One region of the Paraburkholderia sp. GAS32 genome, then DNA from elsewhere that is predicted to be linked to it. Evidence: riboswitches for the same ligand, from Rfam matches in the RefSeq annotation. Region 1 holds a riboswitch; the other holds the start of a gene.

Evidence for each region. A riboswitch is a leader RNA that binds a small molecule or an ion and turns the genes downstream of it on or off. The one in region 1 is predicted to bind thiamine pyrophosphate.
Region 2: it holds a riboswitch for thiamine pyrophosphate, as region 1 does, so the genes downstream of both, thiC (phosphomethylpyrimidine synthase ThiC) here and P3T25_RS21265 (FAD-dependent oxidoreductase) in region 1, are expected to answer to the same signal.

The regions. Positions count from the first base shown of each region.
Region 1 covers NZ_JBNPVS010000017.1:78,627-86,657, reverse strand. Annotated here, with positions in the region: gene P3T25_RS21275 (SDR family NAD(P)-dependent oxidoreductase) at 1-38, opposite strand, end outside; gene P3T25_RS21270 (ABC transporter ATP-binding protein/permease) at 107-1,858, opposite strand; TPP riboswitch at 2,220-2,343, shown strand; gene P3T25_RS21265 (FAD-dependent oxidoreductase) at 2,573-3,703, shown strand; gene thiS (sulfur carrier protein ThiS) at 3,788-3,985, shown strand; gene P3T25_RS21255 (thiazole synthase) at 4,025-4,840, shown strand; gene thiE (thiamine phosphate synthase) at 4,837-5,940, shown strand; gene P3T25_RS21245 (ABC transporter ATP-binding protein) at 6,035-6,856, shown strand; gene mlaE (lipid asymmetry maintenance ABC transporter permease subunit MlaE) at 6,853-7,620, shown strand; gene mlaD (outer membrane lipid asymmetry maintenance protein MlaD) at 7,712-8,031, shown strand, end outside.
Region 2 covers NZ_JBNPVS010000020.1:90,083-98,113, forward strand. Annotated here, with positions in the region: gene P3T25_RS23565 (cytochrome b/b6 domain-containing protein) at 1-267, opposite strand, end outside; gene P3T25_RS23570 (DUF1223 domain-containing protein) at 313-1,143, opposite strand; gene P3T25_RS23575 (hypothetical protein) at 1,335-1,814, opposite strand; gene P3T25_RS23580 (GreA/GreB family elongation factor) at 2,343-2,753, shown strand; TPP riboswitch at 2,908-3,026, shown strand; gene thiC (phosphomethylpyrimidine synthase ThiC) at 3,118-5,049, shown strand; gene P3T25_RS23590 (glycine zipper 2TM domain-containing protein) at 5,330-5,542, shown strand; gene P3T25_RS23595 (hypothetical protein) at 5,807-6,337, shown strand; gene P3T25_RS23600 (L-lactate permease) at 6,738-8,031, shown strand, end outside.

The sequences.
Region 1 (8,031 bases):
GTGATCAGGACGACCCGATCGAGTTCGGCACCGCTCATGCCGGTCGTGCTGCTCGCGTCACCGGTGCCGCTCATGTCGCTCGCGTTGTTCATGCTGTTCACGCTGTTCACGCGGCAATCGGTTCGCCCGAGCGCTCGACGTCGAGCGTTTCGCCATGGAACGCCGCCAGCGATTCGCGATGTGCGACGCTCACGATCGCCGCCTGCGGCAGTCGCTCGGTGAACAGGTGATAGAGGCGTGCTTCGTTTTCCGAATCGAGCGCGCTGGTTGCTTCGTCGAGGAACAGATAGTCCGGCTTGTGCAGCAGCACACGGGCGCCGGCGAGACGTTGTTGTTCGCCCGGCGAGAGAACGCGTGTCCAGTGTCCCGATTCCTGCAGGCGGTCCGCGTATTCCGACAGGTGGCAGGTGACGAGCGCTTCGCGGCATTCTTCGTCGGTGTAGGTGTCAGCAGAGGACGGATAGGTGAGCGCGGCTTTCAGCGTGCCAATCGGCATGTAGCTGACCTGCGGGATGAACATCATGCGCGCGTTGACCGGTGCGTCGATTGAGCCGTCGCCGAACGGCCACAAGCCGGCGAGTGCGCGCATCAGCGTGCTCTTGCCCGAGCCGGACGGACCACGCACCAGCCAGCGCGAGCCCGGCGTGATCGCGATATCGCGGATGCGCGACAGCGGGTTGCCGTTCGGCAGCGCAAGCTGAAGGCCATCTGTGGAGAGCTTGTCTTCGTCGACAAAATGCAGGTTGATGCCGCCGTGCGCGGTGGCGGGCGACACTGATTCCTTCAAACGCGGCGCATGCACGACGCGGCTGAATTCACGCAACCGGTTCACGGTAGCGCGCCACTCGACCAAGGTGCCGTAACTGTTGATGAACCACGAAAACGAATCGCTGACGGTACCGAATGCGCTCGAAATCTGCATCAGCACGCCGAACGTGAAAGCGCCCGCGAAGTAACGGGGTGCTGCCACCACCAGCGGAAAGATGATCGCGATCTGGCCATAGAAGCTCAGCACGAAGGTGAGCCGCTTGGTGTACTTCATCACCTGCCACCAGTTGTCGCGGATGCGGCCAAACAGCGATTGGGTGTTCTTCTTCTCGGTCTCCATACCATCGTAGAAGGCGATCTGCTCGGCGTTTTCACGCAGACGGATCAGGCCGAAACGGAAATCCGCCTCGACTTTCTGCGCCTGGTAATTGATCGACACGAGCGGATGGCCGACCTTCTGGATGATCAGCGAGCCGACCACCGCGTACAGCGCCGCGGCCCACACCATGTAGCCCGGAATCTGTATCGGCATGCCGCCGAGCGAGACGGTCAGCGCACCGGCCAGCGACCACAGGATCGTGATGAACGACACCAGCGTGACGACCGTGGACAGCAGGTCGAGCGTCAGCGAGAGCGTGGTGGTGGCGAACGATTGCAGGTCGTCGCTGATCCGCTGGTCGGGGTTGTCAGCGAGCCGGTCGCGTTCGATACGGTAGAAGGCGCTGTCGTGCAGCCACTCGTTGAGATAGCGCGTGGTCAGCCACTGGCGCCAGCGGAAGCCGAGCATCTGGCGCAGATAGCGGCCGTACACGGCCAGAATGATGAAGCCGAACGCAAGCCCCGAGAACACCATCAGCAGATGCGGGAAGTCGTGGACGTTCTTGGTCTGCAGCGCGTTGTAGAAGTCGGCGCTCCAGCGGTTCAGGCGCACGTTGATCCACACGACGAGCAGATTCATAACGATGATCGCGATGAGCAGCCCCCACGCCGTTTTTCGTTCTTCGGAAACCCAGTAAGGTTTGATCAGGCTCCATGCGGAGACTTTATCGTCCGGCGGCAGCGCGGGGCTGGAAGCGGTATTCGGTGTCATGAGCATCCTGGTGAAGTGCTGGCCCGTGCCGGGCGGGCCCCAGTCGGGCCGGCCCCACGGCGGGTTTGCGGTGCGTGCCCCGGGCGTCGTGCTCGACGAACGCACGTCCGGGTAAGCGCCCGATTCTGGCGCGAAGCCCTTAAGTGAAAATTAATTTCCGCTCAGAGGTCCCGCCTCGATGCCGCTGGCGCTCGGGCGGCGAAGCATGTCACCCGCGCGCCAGCGGCATCCGGTCCTGGCATTGTGCCAGAGCGTTGCAGTCGGCCGTATTGATGAATCGAAAGATAGTGACGGATCAACGGCGTGTGCCCGCAGAGGCCGTTGGTTTGCGGGCGCTGCGCCTTTTATGGTCTAATGACCTTCGACGAAACAGGGGTGCTTTGCCCACAGGCTGCGTGATTTTCATGCAGCGGCGGCGAGGCTGAGAGAGACCCTTTGCACCCGATCCGGGTAATACCGGCGCGGGAAGTTTCCGGAAGCAGCCAGTCTTCCATTCCCCGCCGGGCGGCGTCCGTCATTGGACGTGCTTATTGCCCGGCCGGCCTCACCCGCCGGTTTCGTCCTGGGTACGTGCGTTTCTTTGCCGTACGGAAAGGACTCGATGACCGCCTATTCTTCAGACATGTGTTTTGCTCTTCGCCACGCTTTCGTCGGTTGTGTTCGCGCGCCGTGCTGCTTTAGCGTTGCTTGCCGCTGTGACTCGGAGTGCGCGCGATGAATCGTTCTGCTCAACCCGATTTCGCCGTGCTCGGCGGTGGGCTGTGCGGGCGCCTCGTCGCGTGGCGTCTCGCCGGTGAAGGGCATCGCGTGGCGCTCTATGAGCGCGGCGATGCTGCAGGTACGCAAGCGGCGGCCTGGGTCGCCGCCGCCATGCTGGCGCCGCTGGCCGAAGCCGCCAGTGCTGAACTGCTGATCACCCGTCTCGGCGCGAGTTCGCTCGATTCCTGGCCGCGAGTGCTGGCCGAATTGCCCGAACCAGTGTTCTTCCAGCGCAATGGCACGCTCGTCGTATGGCATCACGCCGACCGCACCGAAGCGCCACTGTTCGAACGCCGGGTGCGCTCGAACGCGCCTGCTGAATTGCTCGACGGCGGTTTCGTGACGCTGGCGGGCGCTCAGATCGGCGCCGCCGAGCCCGCATTGGCGGGCCGCTTCAACCAGGGCTGGTTGCTGCCGCGCGAAGGCCAACTGGATAACCGTCAGGTGCTGACCGCGCTCGCCGCGGGCCTCGCCCAGCGCGGTGTCGAAACGCACTGGAACACGCCGGTCGACGATCATGCGCTGCCGTCCGCACGCATTACGATCGACTGCCGTGGGTTGGGCGCGAAGTCTGTGCTGCCCACGCTGCGCGGCATTCGCGGCGAAGTTGTACGCGTGCATGCGCCCGGTATCAAGCTGACGCGGCCGGTGCGCCTGCTGCATCCGCGCTACCCGCTGTATATCGCGCCGAAGCAGGACGATCTCTACGTGATCGGCGCCACCGAAGTGGAAGGCGAGGACATGTCGCCGGTCAGCGTGCGCTCGGCGCTCGAGTTGCTGAGCGCTGCGTTTTCCGTGCATCCCGGCTTCGGCGAGGCACGCATCCTCGAACTGAATTCGCAGTGCCGCCCGACTTTGCCGGACCACCGTCCGGCCTTGCTGTGGGATGGCGCGCAGACATTGCGCGTGAACGGCCTGTACCGGCACGGCTACATGATCGTGCCCGAAGTCGCCGACGAAGCCGTGCGCTTCGCCGCGGCGCTGCTCGACGGCCGCATTGGCGACGCCGATGCTTTCGCCGACTGGCAAAGTGCCGCGCGCTGGAGCGAGCTGTTTCAACTGGACTCCACGCGGGAGCCGGCATGAGCGTTGCGCGCCTGCTGGCGAAATAGCCGCGGGATAAACAAGCGCGCGCCGCTGCCCCACTCGATTGAACCGTATTCGAACACCATGGACATTCATATCAATCAAAAGTCGTTGTCGTTGCCCGAAGGCGCGACTGTCGCCGATGCGCTTGCCGCGTTCGGCGCGCGTCCACCATTCGCGGTCGCGCTGAACGGCGACTTCGTCGCACGTACCCAGCATGCGGCGCGCGCGCTGCAGCCGGGCGACAAGCTCGATGTCGTGCAACCCGTGGCCGGCGGTTAAGCCCCGCGCCACGCCTTGCCGGAGACCAGGATTATGCAAATGACTGCCCCCCAAACCGCCGACGCGCTCACGCTCTACGGCCAGACTTTCGCGAGCCGTGTGCTGCTCGGCACCTCGCGCTATCCATCGCTGCAATCGCTGTCCGATTCGATCGACGCGGCGCAGCCCGGCATGGTGACCGTCGCGCTGCGCCGGCAGATGAATGAAGGCGGCGCCGAAGCCGGTTTCTTCGACCTGCTCAAGCGCCACGGCGTGCCGCTGCTGCCCAATACCGCCGGCTGCCTGACCGTCGGCGAGGCGGTGACGACCGCACATATGGCGCGTGAAATCTTCGAAACCGAGTGGATCAAGCTCGAACTGATCGGCGACGACTACACGCTGCAGCCCGACCCGGTCGGATTGATCGAAGCGGCTGCACAGCTGATCAAGGACGGCTTCAAGGTGTTGCCGTATTGCACCGAAGATCTCGTGATCGGCCGCCGCCTGCTCGATGCGGGCTGCGAGGCGCTGATGCCGTGGGGCGCGCCGATCGGCACCGGCAAGGGCGTGATCAATCCGTACGGCCTGCGCGTCTTGCGCGAGCGCTTGCCCGACGTGCCGCTGATCGTCGATGCCGGCCTCGGCGTGCCGTCGCACGCGGCGCAAGTGATGGAGTGGGGCTTCGACGGCGTGCTGCTGAACACCGCCGTTTCCCAGGCGACGCATCCTGACGCGATGGCGCGCGCCTTCGCGCTGGGCGTCGAAGCGGGCCGCCAGGCTTTTCTGGCGGGGCCGATGGCCGAGCGCGAAAGCGCGCACGCGAGCACGCCGGTGGTCGGCATGCCGTTCTGGCATCAAGACGGGAGCGCCGCATGACGCAAACTTTGCCTTTGACCGGCCGCGACCTCTTCTGGCCGCCTGCTGACGAACTCACCGAAGCTGCCGAGCGGATCCGCGCCCGCTTGGGCGAGTGGCCGCCGACCCATGCGCCGTGGCGCATCTGCCTGACCGCGCCGGACGAGCCGAACGGCGGCGACCTGATCATCGTCGCCGACGCGCAGCAGCATGGCGAGCAAGTGGCGCGCTGGCAGGTGCAGGGCGCAGGCGTGATCGTCGCCGCCGAGAACGCGGCGACGTTGCATCTGGGCGGCGAGAAATACAGTCTGGAAGGCCATCTGGCGGAAGATTGGATCCCCGCGCTGGCTGCGTTTCTGGACTGCGGCTTCGATCCGCACGACGCGCTGGTTTTGGCGCTGGCGTGGCGCGACGGCGACGAAACCAAAGCGGAGGACGCATTTCCGGCCGATATCGCGCACTTCCCACGCCTCGCTGGTCTGCCGGCTGCGCCGACGCAAGCGTTCGCGCATTGCCCTGACCGGCTCGGCCTGTACCCGGTGCTGCCGACCGCGGAGTGGGTCGAACGGGTGGTGGGTTTTGGCGTGAAAACGGTCCAGTTGCGCCGCAAATCGGCCGAACCTGCCGACGAACTGAAGCGCGAAATCGCCCGCTGTGTCGCCGCGGGCCGTGAGCACGATGCCCAGGTGTTCATCAACGATCACTGGCAAGCCGCGCTGGAAGCGGGCGCTTACGGCGTCCACCTTGGTCAGGAAGACGTGCATACGGCCGATCTGCCGGCACTTGCCGCCGCCGGCATCCGCCTCGGTTTGTCGACGCACGGCTTCTACGAGATTCTGAAGGCACTGCATTTCCGGCCAAGCTACATTGCATTGGGCGCGGTGTTTCCGACCACCACCAAGGTCATGCCGACCGCGCCGCAGGGCCTCAAGCGTCTGGTGCGGTATGTCCGCCTGCTCGACGGCGTCGTGCCTCTGGTGGCGATCGGCGGAATCGATCTGCAGGTGCTGCCGGACGTGCTGGCGACGGGCGTGGGTTGCGCGGCCGTGGTGCGCGCCGTGACCGAGGCCGCCGACCCGGCTGTCGCTGTTTCTGCGCTGCAACATGCGTTTACGCAATAATCGTCAAGTTCAGTAAAGGGACAGGGCACCTCACGGCAGCATTTCCATGATGGCCCTATAATTCGGCCTTCCGTGTAAAAGGACTGTCAGTTTCGTGTCTTCCTCCCCCGAGACCTTACTCGAGCTGCGCGACGTCGACTTCGGTTATGGCGACCGGCTCGTCCTGTCGAACCTGAATCTGCGCTTCAAGCGCGGCCAGGTCGTTGCGGTTATGGGCGGCTCGGGTTGCGGCAAAACAACGGTGCTGCGTCTGATCGGCGGTCTGGTGCGCGCGCAGCGCGGCCAGATCCTGTTTCATGGCCAGGACATCGGCCAGCAGACGCGCGACGGCCTCTACGCGCTGCGCCGCAAGATGGGCATGCTGTTCCAGTTTGGCGCGTTGTTCACCGATATGTCGGTGTTCGAAAACGTCGCCTTCGCCTTGCGCGAGCACACCGACCTCCCCGAAGAACTGATCCGCGACCTCGTGTTGATGAAGCTCAACGCGGTCGGGTTGCGCGGCGCGCGCGACCTGGCGCCTTCGGAGATTTCGGGCGGTATGGCGCGGCGTGTGGCGCTCGCCCGGGCGATTGCGCTCGACCCCGAGCTGATGATGTACGACGAGCCGTTCGCCGGCCTCGATCCGATCTCGCTCGGCATCACCGCGAACCTGATTCGCGCGTTGAATCAGGCGCTTGGCGCGACGTCGATCCTCGTCACGCACGACGTGCCGGAATCGTTCGCGATCGCCGATTACGTCTATTTCCTTGCCAACGGCGGGGTGCATGCCGAAGGCACGCCGGCTGAGCTGCGCGCGTCGACCGATCCTACGGTGCGCCAGTTCATCGACGGCGCGCCGGACGGCCCGTTCAAATTCCACTATCCCAGCAAGACGCCACTCGCGGCGGACTTCGGCATTGGCGGAGGTCAGTCATGATCAGCGCGCTTGGTCGCTCGGTACTCGACGGGCTGGGCACGGCCGGCTACGCCACGCGGTTCTTCTTCCGGCTGCTGCTCGAGTTTTTCCCATTGCTGCGCCGGCCGCGCCTTGTCACGAAGCAGATCCACTTTGTGGGTAATTATTCGCTGGTGATCATCGCCGTGTCGGGGCTGTTCGTCGGCTTCGTGCTCGGCTTGCAGGGCTATTACACGCTGAACCGTTACGGTTCCGAACAGGCATTGGGCCTCCTGGTCGCGCTTTCGCTGGTGCGCGAACTCGGGCCGGTGGTCACGGCGCTTCTGTTTGCGGGCCGCGCCGGCACGTCGCTCACGGCCGAAATCGGCTTGATGAAGGCGGGCGAGCAATTGACCGCGATGGAAATGATGGCGGTGGACCCGGTCAAGGTCGTCGTCGCGCCGCGCTTGTGGGCCGGGATTATTTCCATGCCGATTCTGGCCGCGATTTTCAGCGCGGTCGGCGTGTTCGGCGGTTATGTGGTGGGTGTGCTGCTGATCGGCGTCGACGCCGGCGCGTTCTGGTCGCAGATGCAAGGCGGCGTCGATGTCTGGCGCGACGTGGGCGCCGGGGTCATCAAGAGCGTGGTGTTCGGCCTCGCGGTGACCTTTGTGGCGCTGTTTCAGGGCTACGAAGCCAAGCCGACGCCGGAAGGCGTGTCGCGCGCCACGACCAAGACGGTCGTGTACGCGTCGCTTGCGGTGCTCGGCCTCGATTTTCTGTTGACCGCACTGATGTTCAGCTAAAACTGCGCTGCACGTTTCCGTTCGGCGGGCGCGCCTCGGTTTGCGCGTCACGGGAGCGGGAGCAGCGTGGCGGATTCACTTTGGGATGACGATGAAAAAGACTGCTCTCGACTTCTGGGTCGGCCTGTTCGTGGTGTTGGGTTTCGTGGCGTTGCTGTTTCTCGCGCTGAAGGCCGGCAACATGAGCTCGTTGTCGTTTCAGGCAACGTACCCGGTCAAGCTCAAGTTCGACAATATCGGCGGACTGAAGGCGCGCGCACCGGTGAAGAGCGCGGGCGTGACGGTCGGCCGGGTTGCCTCGATCGGCTTTGACAGCAATGCGTATCAGGCTGTCGTCACGATCGATATCGACAAGCAATACCCGTTTCCGAAAGACACGTCGGCGAAGATCCTGACCTCGGGTCTGCTCGG
Region 2 (8,031 bases), on a different contig from region 1:
CAGCAAGCCGTTGAAGACCAGCAGCCACATCGCCGCGAAGTGCCATTGCAGCGCGCCGCCGAGCCAGCCGCCGAGCGTGATTCCCGTGGGGAACGTGAAGCCTTTGAAGATCGGCGAGGCGTCATAGATGCGCCAGCCGGACAGCATCATCAGAATGGCCGCGAGTGCGTTGAGCCAATGCGTGACGCGCACCCACACCGGATGAATCGTGCCGCTCTTCGGCGTGGCGGGCGGAGCGGTTTTGCTAAGAGCATGAGGCGTGGCCATGAGAATCTCCGATGAAATGGGGAGCGCTGCGGGGTCGTCGCGCGATCAGTTGCAGGCAGCGAGCTCGCCCACTTGCAACACGTCGCCGGTCGCAGCGTTTTCGACGAAGGCGACGACGCCGAAGTGGTCAGCCGGGGCGTTAGCATCGGCATCGTCGATGCGGATATCGCGGCGGATCTGCGCGTTACCGGCAACCAGCGGCACGGGGCCGATCCATTGCCGCACGACGCGTTCGTGATGCAGCGTTGCGCCGCTGTTTTCCCCTGCTCTGACCTGCGAGTTCAACGCGTTCTGGTAGACCGCGACATAGGCGTTCAGTGGGGCCGTGGTGTCTGCCGCCTTGCTGGTGAATTGCGCATCGACATTGAAGGCGCCCTTCGCCTGGGGTTTCAGTTCAAGCGCCACGTTCGCCTGCGCCGGTTCGGCGACGACCTGGCCGACGCGGCTCTGGAAACTGTCGCGTTGCGACCAGCTACGCAGTTCGCGGCCCGATACGAAGATTTCGGGCGTGTAGATGGTGTGGCCACCAGCGAGGTCAGTGAGGGTTTGCTGACGCTCAGTAAAGCGATGTTGCGAGAAGCGGTCGGTCCAGCCGAGGCTATTCCAGTAGTCCACGTGCAGCGCCAATGGCACGATGCTTTGGGTTGCACCGCTGTTTTTCCACTGGCCCAGCCAGTTGTCGGCGGGCGGGCAGCTATTGCAGCCTTCGCTGCTGTAGAGCTCCACCAGCGCTACGCGGTGCGATGGGCTATGCGACGTGCACACGGCGCCGGCCGCGCTTGCAAGGCCACTGGCGGAGAGGGTTGTCAGCGCTACGGCTAGCGCGATTGCGCGCGTGACATGCCGATTGTCTCGGCGGGTTCGTGCGGTTTGCATGGCGTGCTCCATCAGGATCTGCACGTTTGTCGAACCACGAGACCGCTTATGACAGCCGATTTTGATTTTTTATTTTTGTTCGGGTCGTGCGCCTACGGTCGAGACCGTTCCATGCTGTTTATACCCCGCGGGGCGCGGCGTGTCTGTACGCTTGCGGGCGAACCGCCCCAAAGCGCCCCGCGGAGGGTGCCTCAGTCGTAACTCACGACAACCGTCACCCGGGTATCCTGCCCCGCATTCTTCGGTGCAAGCGACAACACCCCGCCATCGCGGCCAACCCGGTAGTGCCCATCACTGCCCGCGCGAAACACGCGTCCATGGCTGTCGACAAAACGCTCAGTCAGCGCATCACCCAGCGCATTACCATTACGCGCCGTCGCGCCGCTGTTCACCTGAAGCGCGACATCGGCGCCCGTCGCCACGCCCGGCGCGGCGCTAAAGGTCAGCATGACCGCTGAACCCGACTGCTCGAGCCGCGCGCCCCTGGCATCGACACGTGCCCCGGCCGGCGCCGCCGAAATCGCCAGTTGTGGCGCCACGATCGCGCCCGAAAAGCTGATCGTTCCACCATTCGCGGCCACCGCCGACATTGGCGCTGCAACCAGCGCAACCAGCGTTGCCGTCGCCGCGACCGCGCTGAGCCCCCCAAACCGCCCCATTCCCGTTTTCATCAGCACTCTCCTTAAGCCGTCTCAAACCGCATCGCGCCATTGACGCGCTGCCCACCGCCGGTCGCTCGACTGGGCAACGGCCGCCCCTACAGGCGGATTAACGGCAGCGCGGCGACGGCCTTGAATGACCAAGTGCGGTATCGACACGCCGCAGCGCGTATCCACGGCACCTCCCGGCGGCAATTAAAGAGACACCCGGCCCGTGCTAACATTCACCTTTCGATTGCGTCGATCAGGCTTTTCTTCCGACGCTCCCCCAATACTTTTCGCACTCTGCCGGCTATCCCGATGCGCGTTCCGTTCTCCCGAGCCCTCACCCGCTTGCGCCCCCGCCGCGCAACCGGTTGCGCGCGCGCGGACATCGCGACGCTTCACGCCGGCCAGCCGTCCCGAACGCTCCCGCTTCTCGCCGCCCGGCGCCCGACCTGACGCAATTCCCCTCCATTACCGGGGCCGCGTCGTCGGGCTCCGGGCAAATCTCATCCGCACGCTGTCCCTTTACATGCAGATCGAATTGGAGAACCCGTCATGAAAAAGACGAAAACCTGTTACCTCACCGAACTCGACGTCGCCCGTCTTGAAAAGCACGCGGCCGCGCCCGGCGCCGACGCCAAATTGCAAGACATGCTCGACGACGTCCTGGAACGCGCCGTGATCGTCGAATCGCGCGACATCCCCGCGAACGTCGTCACGATGAATTCGCAAGCCACGCTGGTCGACGAAGCCAGCGGCGAGCAGATGACCTGGACGGTTGTCTATCCGCCCAACGCGGATTTCGCACACGGCCGCCTGAACGTGTTTTCGCCGGTTGGCCTTGCGCTGCTCGGCGCCAAACGCGGCGAACGCATCCGCTTCACGCCGCCGAGCGGCACGGAGAAAGTGTTGAAGCTCGAAAAAATCCTGTTCCAGCCCGAAGCTGCCGACGATTTCACGCTGTAAGCGAAGCGCATTCGCGACGCAGAACTGCTGCGCCGCATCATCCCCGGCAGCCCTATCACAATAAGAATAGTGCGTGGCTGACCGGCGTTATCTCCGACATCTGACTTTTTCAAGACGGGTTGCCAAGCAACGCCCGGGCGGTGTATCGTGTGCGCTGCTAACGCGGGGGTCCTGCGTAGCGCGGAGGTTGGAGGTCCGTGTTGCGTGGGTGAGAAATACCCTTTGAACCTGATCTGGATAATGCCAGCGCAGGGAAGCGTACGGATTTCGCACCTGGTCTACCGTTTCATCCCTCGCGAATTCCGACAACTTCCGTCTCGTCTCCTGCTTAGCGGCCCTACATTGCTTTGCAGAGGAGATACGCATGAACGCCAATCCGAAGTTCCTTTCCGCCGACGCCCACGTCGATGCCGCCGCTGTCGCGCCGCTGCCGAATTCCCGCAAGGTTTACGTGACCGGCTCGCGCCCCGATATCCGCGTGCCGATGCGCGAAATTTCCCAGGCGGATACGCCGGATAGCTTCGGCGGCGAGAAAAATCCGCCGGTCTTCGTCTACGATACGTCGGGCCCCTATTCCGATCCGGAAGCCAAAATCGACATCCGCGCCGGTCTGCCCGCGCTGCGTCAAGCCTGGATCGAAGAGCGCGGCGACACCGAAGCGCTGACGGGCCTGTCGAGCGACTTCAGCCGCGAACGCGCCGCCGATACCGCGACCGCCGATCTGCGTTTCCAAGGCCTGCACCGCACGCCGCGCCGCGCCATCGCCGGCAAGAACGTCTCGCAGATGCACTACGCGCGTCGCGGCATCATCACGCCGGAGATGGAATACATCGCGATTCGCGAGAACCAGCAACGCGCCGCGTATCTGGAGACCCTGAAGACGAGCGGTCCGAACGGCGAAAAGCTCGCCGCGATGATGGGCCGCCAGCATCCGGGCCAGGCGTTCGGCGCGAGCGCCTTCGGTCCCGACGGACTGAAAGAAATCACCGCGGAATTCGTGCGCGAAGAAGTCGCCCGCGGCCGCGCGATCATCCCGAACAACATCAACCACCCGGAAAGCGAGCCGATGATCATCGGCCGTAACTTCCTCGTGAAGGTGAATGCGAACATCGGCAACTCGGCGGTGACCTCCTCCATCGGCGAAGAAGTCGACAAGATGACCTGGGCGATCCGCTGGGGCGGCGACACGGTGATGGATCTCTCGACCGGCAAGCACATTCACGAAACGCGCGAGTGGATCATCCGCAATTCGCCGGTGCCGATCGGCACGGTGCCGATCTATCAGGCTTTGGAGAAGGTCAACGGCAAGGCTGAAGACCTGACGTGGGAAATCTTCCGCGACACGCTGATCGAACAGGCCGAACAAGGCGTCGACTACTTCACGATTCACGCGGGTGTGCGTCTGCAATACGTGCCGCTGACGGCGAAACGCATGACCGGTATCGTCTCGCGCGGCGGCTCGATCATGGCGAAGTGGTGCCTCGCTCACCACAAGGAAAGCTTCCTGTACGAGCACTTCGAAGACATCTGCGAAATCATGAAGGCGTATGACGTAGCCTTCTCGCTCGGCGACGGCCTGCGTCCCGGCTCGATCTACGATGCCAACGACGAAGCGCAACTCGGCGAGTTGAAGACGCTCGGCGAACTCACACAGATCGCGTGGAAGCACGACGTGCAGACGATGATCGAAGGCCCCGGCCACGTGCCGATGCAGTTGATCAAGGAAAACATGGACCTGCAACTGGAATGGTGTGACGAAGCACCGTTCTACACGCTGGGACCGTTGACCACTGATATCGCTCCGGGCTACGACCACATCACCTCGGGCATTGGCGCTGCGATGATCGGCTGGTTCGGCACGGCGATGCTCTGCTACGTCACGCCGAAGGAACACCTTGGGCTGCCGAACAAGGACGACGTCAAGACCGGCATCATCACGTACAAGCTCGCCGCGCACGCCGCCGATCTGGCGAAGGGCCATCCGGGCGCTCAGGTGCGTGACAACGCATTGTCGAAGGCGCGTTTCGAATTCCGTTGGGAAGACCAGTTCAATCTCGGTCTCGACCCGGACAAGGCACGCGAATTCCACGACGAAACGCTGCCGAAGGATTCGGCCAAGGTCGCGCACTTCTGTTCGATGTGCGGCCCGCACTTCTGCTCGATGAAGATCACGCAGGACGTGCGCGAATTCGCCGCGCAACAAGGTCTCTCCGACGACGACGCGCTGAAAAAAGGCATGGAAGTGAAGTCGATCGAGTTCATGAAGAAAGGCGCTGAGATCTATCAGCGGCAGTAAGGTACGGATCGCGGGCGCATTAGCGCGCGCCCGCCATTCGAACCTTCTGCGTCACGGTATTGCAGCACCGAAGCCCGCCACTGGCGGGCTTTTGCATTTTTGCGCGGGCAGGCACGCCGCATGCTGATAGAAGGGAAACATTTGATTACGAAACCGACACCTTGCTGACAACCTCACACATCCGGATACGGGCTGCGGCGATAAGATCAAATGTAAGGACGGGGGAGATTTGTCCACTTCCACGAAGCATTTTCCAAACACAATGAATGGAGTCAGCATCATGAAATCGATTCGTCAACTCGGTACGTTCGCTGCGATCGTCGCGGTTGTCGCAAGTCTTTCCGCGTGTGACAACATGACCACGCGGCAACGCGATACGGTGATCGGCGCGGGTGTAGGCGGTGCCGCAGGCGGGCTGATCGGCGGCAATGCACTGTCGACGATTGGCGGTGCGGCAGCAGGCGGCATCATCGGTAATCAGGTCGGCAAGTAAGCGCAAGCACGCACTGGCGACGCTTTCATGGGAAGCCCGCGCAGGACACCAAATGTATCAACTGCCAACAACGAACTTGCCCGCACCGACGAGCGTGCGGGCACGCAGCGTACGCAACCAGCGCCATGCCGGGTGCTTCGCGAAATGCTTTGCAATGACGTGAAATAAGCCGTTACGGTTTTGCAATCCTGTTGGCGCTGCCGCGGCGTAAGCTCAAGCCACTACGCCCCGGATGGCGGCGTCCGGTGTAACCAGGAGCACGTCATGAAGTCCCCCGTCAGCAACTCTCTTTGCGCAATCAGCCAGCGGCTGCCGCGCGGCTTGCCCCGTCTTTCCCAAACTGGCATCGCGCTGGCCGGCGTGGCCTGTGTGCTGACGCTGTCCGGCTGTTATTACCCTTACGGCTACTATCCAGGCTACTACCCGTATTACGCTTACGGCACCGTTCCGGCCAATGGCGTCCAGCAGGAAGTCCCCCTCGGGACGGCCGGAGATTCGGCCACCTCGCAACAGCAGCAGGCCCAGGCGCAAGCTCAAGCGGAGCAGCAGGCGCGAGCCAATTCGCAATCCCAGCCGGCCACCTACGCGGTGGCTCAGCCGCCGCCCGTGTACGTTGCCCCCGCTTATCCCGTCTACTATCCGCCGCCGGTCTACCCGGCCTATCCGGCTTATTACAGCTATCCGGGCTGGTATGGCCCGTCGGTTTCGATCGGCGTCGGTTTCGGCTGCTGCTGGGGAGGCCACGGTGGCTGGGGTGGCCATGGTGGCTGGGGTGGCCACGGTCACTGGCACTGAGTCTCGCAGCCGGATCTTGCTGATCTGCTTTGACAGTCCCGTGCCCGCGACTGTCAGGCGCGGGACAGACCCATGCCTCACAACTCGCGCAACCCCGCTGCCCGAAAGTCGGCCTACCCGCCAGCACGGGCCATGCCGCGCCAGACGGGCCTCACGCGCATCACGCCGCGACGATCCCGCCAAGCAAGACGCGGCGCCCCTTTCTCTCCTTCGCCCGTACTTTCCCTTCTTGACGCGCTCCAATCGGGCCCTATGCTTGGGAAAGCCACACGCAGTACCTGTTTAAATAAGCGACCCGGCACGTCTTCGACGCGCCGCCGGCGCCCATCCGTCCTGCCAGAACGACGCGCCCCGTAGTGCGTAGTCCCGCGTCGAATCGAACAACAAAGAAGGAGACGTGATGTTTCACCAACTACTCACACCCGTCGGCAATTCGCTACCGCTCTCGTTCCTGGTCGCGGCCTTGCCGATCATCGTCGTGTTGCTGTTGCTCGGCTGGGCGCGCCGGCCGGCCTGGCAGGCCTCGCTCGCGGGCCTGATCGTCGGGCTGATCGTGGCGATTTTCGTCTGGCAGTTCCCGGTCGGACTCGCGGCCGCATCAGTGGCCAACGGTGCGGTGTTCGCCTGCTGGCCGGTGATGTGGATCGTGTTCACCGCGATCCTGCTCTACAACATCTCGCAGCGCTCGGGCCGCTTCGCCGCCTTCCGCATGTGGATGATCGATAACCTGCCGAACGACCGCCGCGTCGTGCTGGTGGTGATCGGCTTTTCGTTCGGCGCGCTGCTAGAAGGCATTTCCGGCTTTGGCACGCCGGTCGCGATCACCAGTTCGCTGCTGATCCTGCTCGGTTTTCCGACCCTCGAAGCACTCACCTTCACGCTGATCTTCAACACCGCGCCGGTTGCCTTCGGCGCGCTCGGCGTGCCGATCACCGTGCTCGGCGCGGTCACGCACCTGCCGGCCGATTCGCTCGCCAAGATGGTCGGCCGCCAGTTGCCGTTCTTCGCCTTCCTGCTGCCGTTCTATGTGATCGGCGTCTATGCGGGCTTTCGTAACATGCTACGGGTGTGGCCGGTCCTGCTGGTGTCAGGTGCGAGCTTCGCGCTGACCCAGTTCGTCGCGTCGAACTACGTGAACTACAGCCTGACCGACGTGTTGTCGTCGATGGTGTCGCTGATTCTCACCATCGCGTTCCTGCGCGTCTGGAAGCCCGCCGCCGATCCGAAGTTCGCGATCAACATCGATCGCGTGGGCGAGGTGCGCGGCAAGATCAGCGGTGGCCAGGGCTGGTATCCGTGGATCATCGTCTCGGCGGTGGTGATTGTCTGGACCATCGCCAAAATCTTCCTGATCGGCGACGTCAAGCTACCGTGGCCGGGCCTCGACAAAGCCGTGTTCATCACGCTGTACAACACGCCGTACGGCGCGGTGTGGGACTTCCAGCCGCTCGCGACCGGCACGGCGATTCTGGTGGCCGCCATCATCACGACGCTCGCGACGGGTCTGGGAGCGAGCGAATTCGGCAAGGCCATTGCCGACACGTGGGTCCAGACGCGCATCGCCATTCTGACGGTGGCGACCATCGTCGCGCTCGCCTATCTGATGAACTACTCGGGGCTCACCTACACGCTCGGGCTCGGCGTCGCGTCGGTCGGACCGTTCTTTCCGCTGGTGTCGGCGTTCCTCGGCTGGG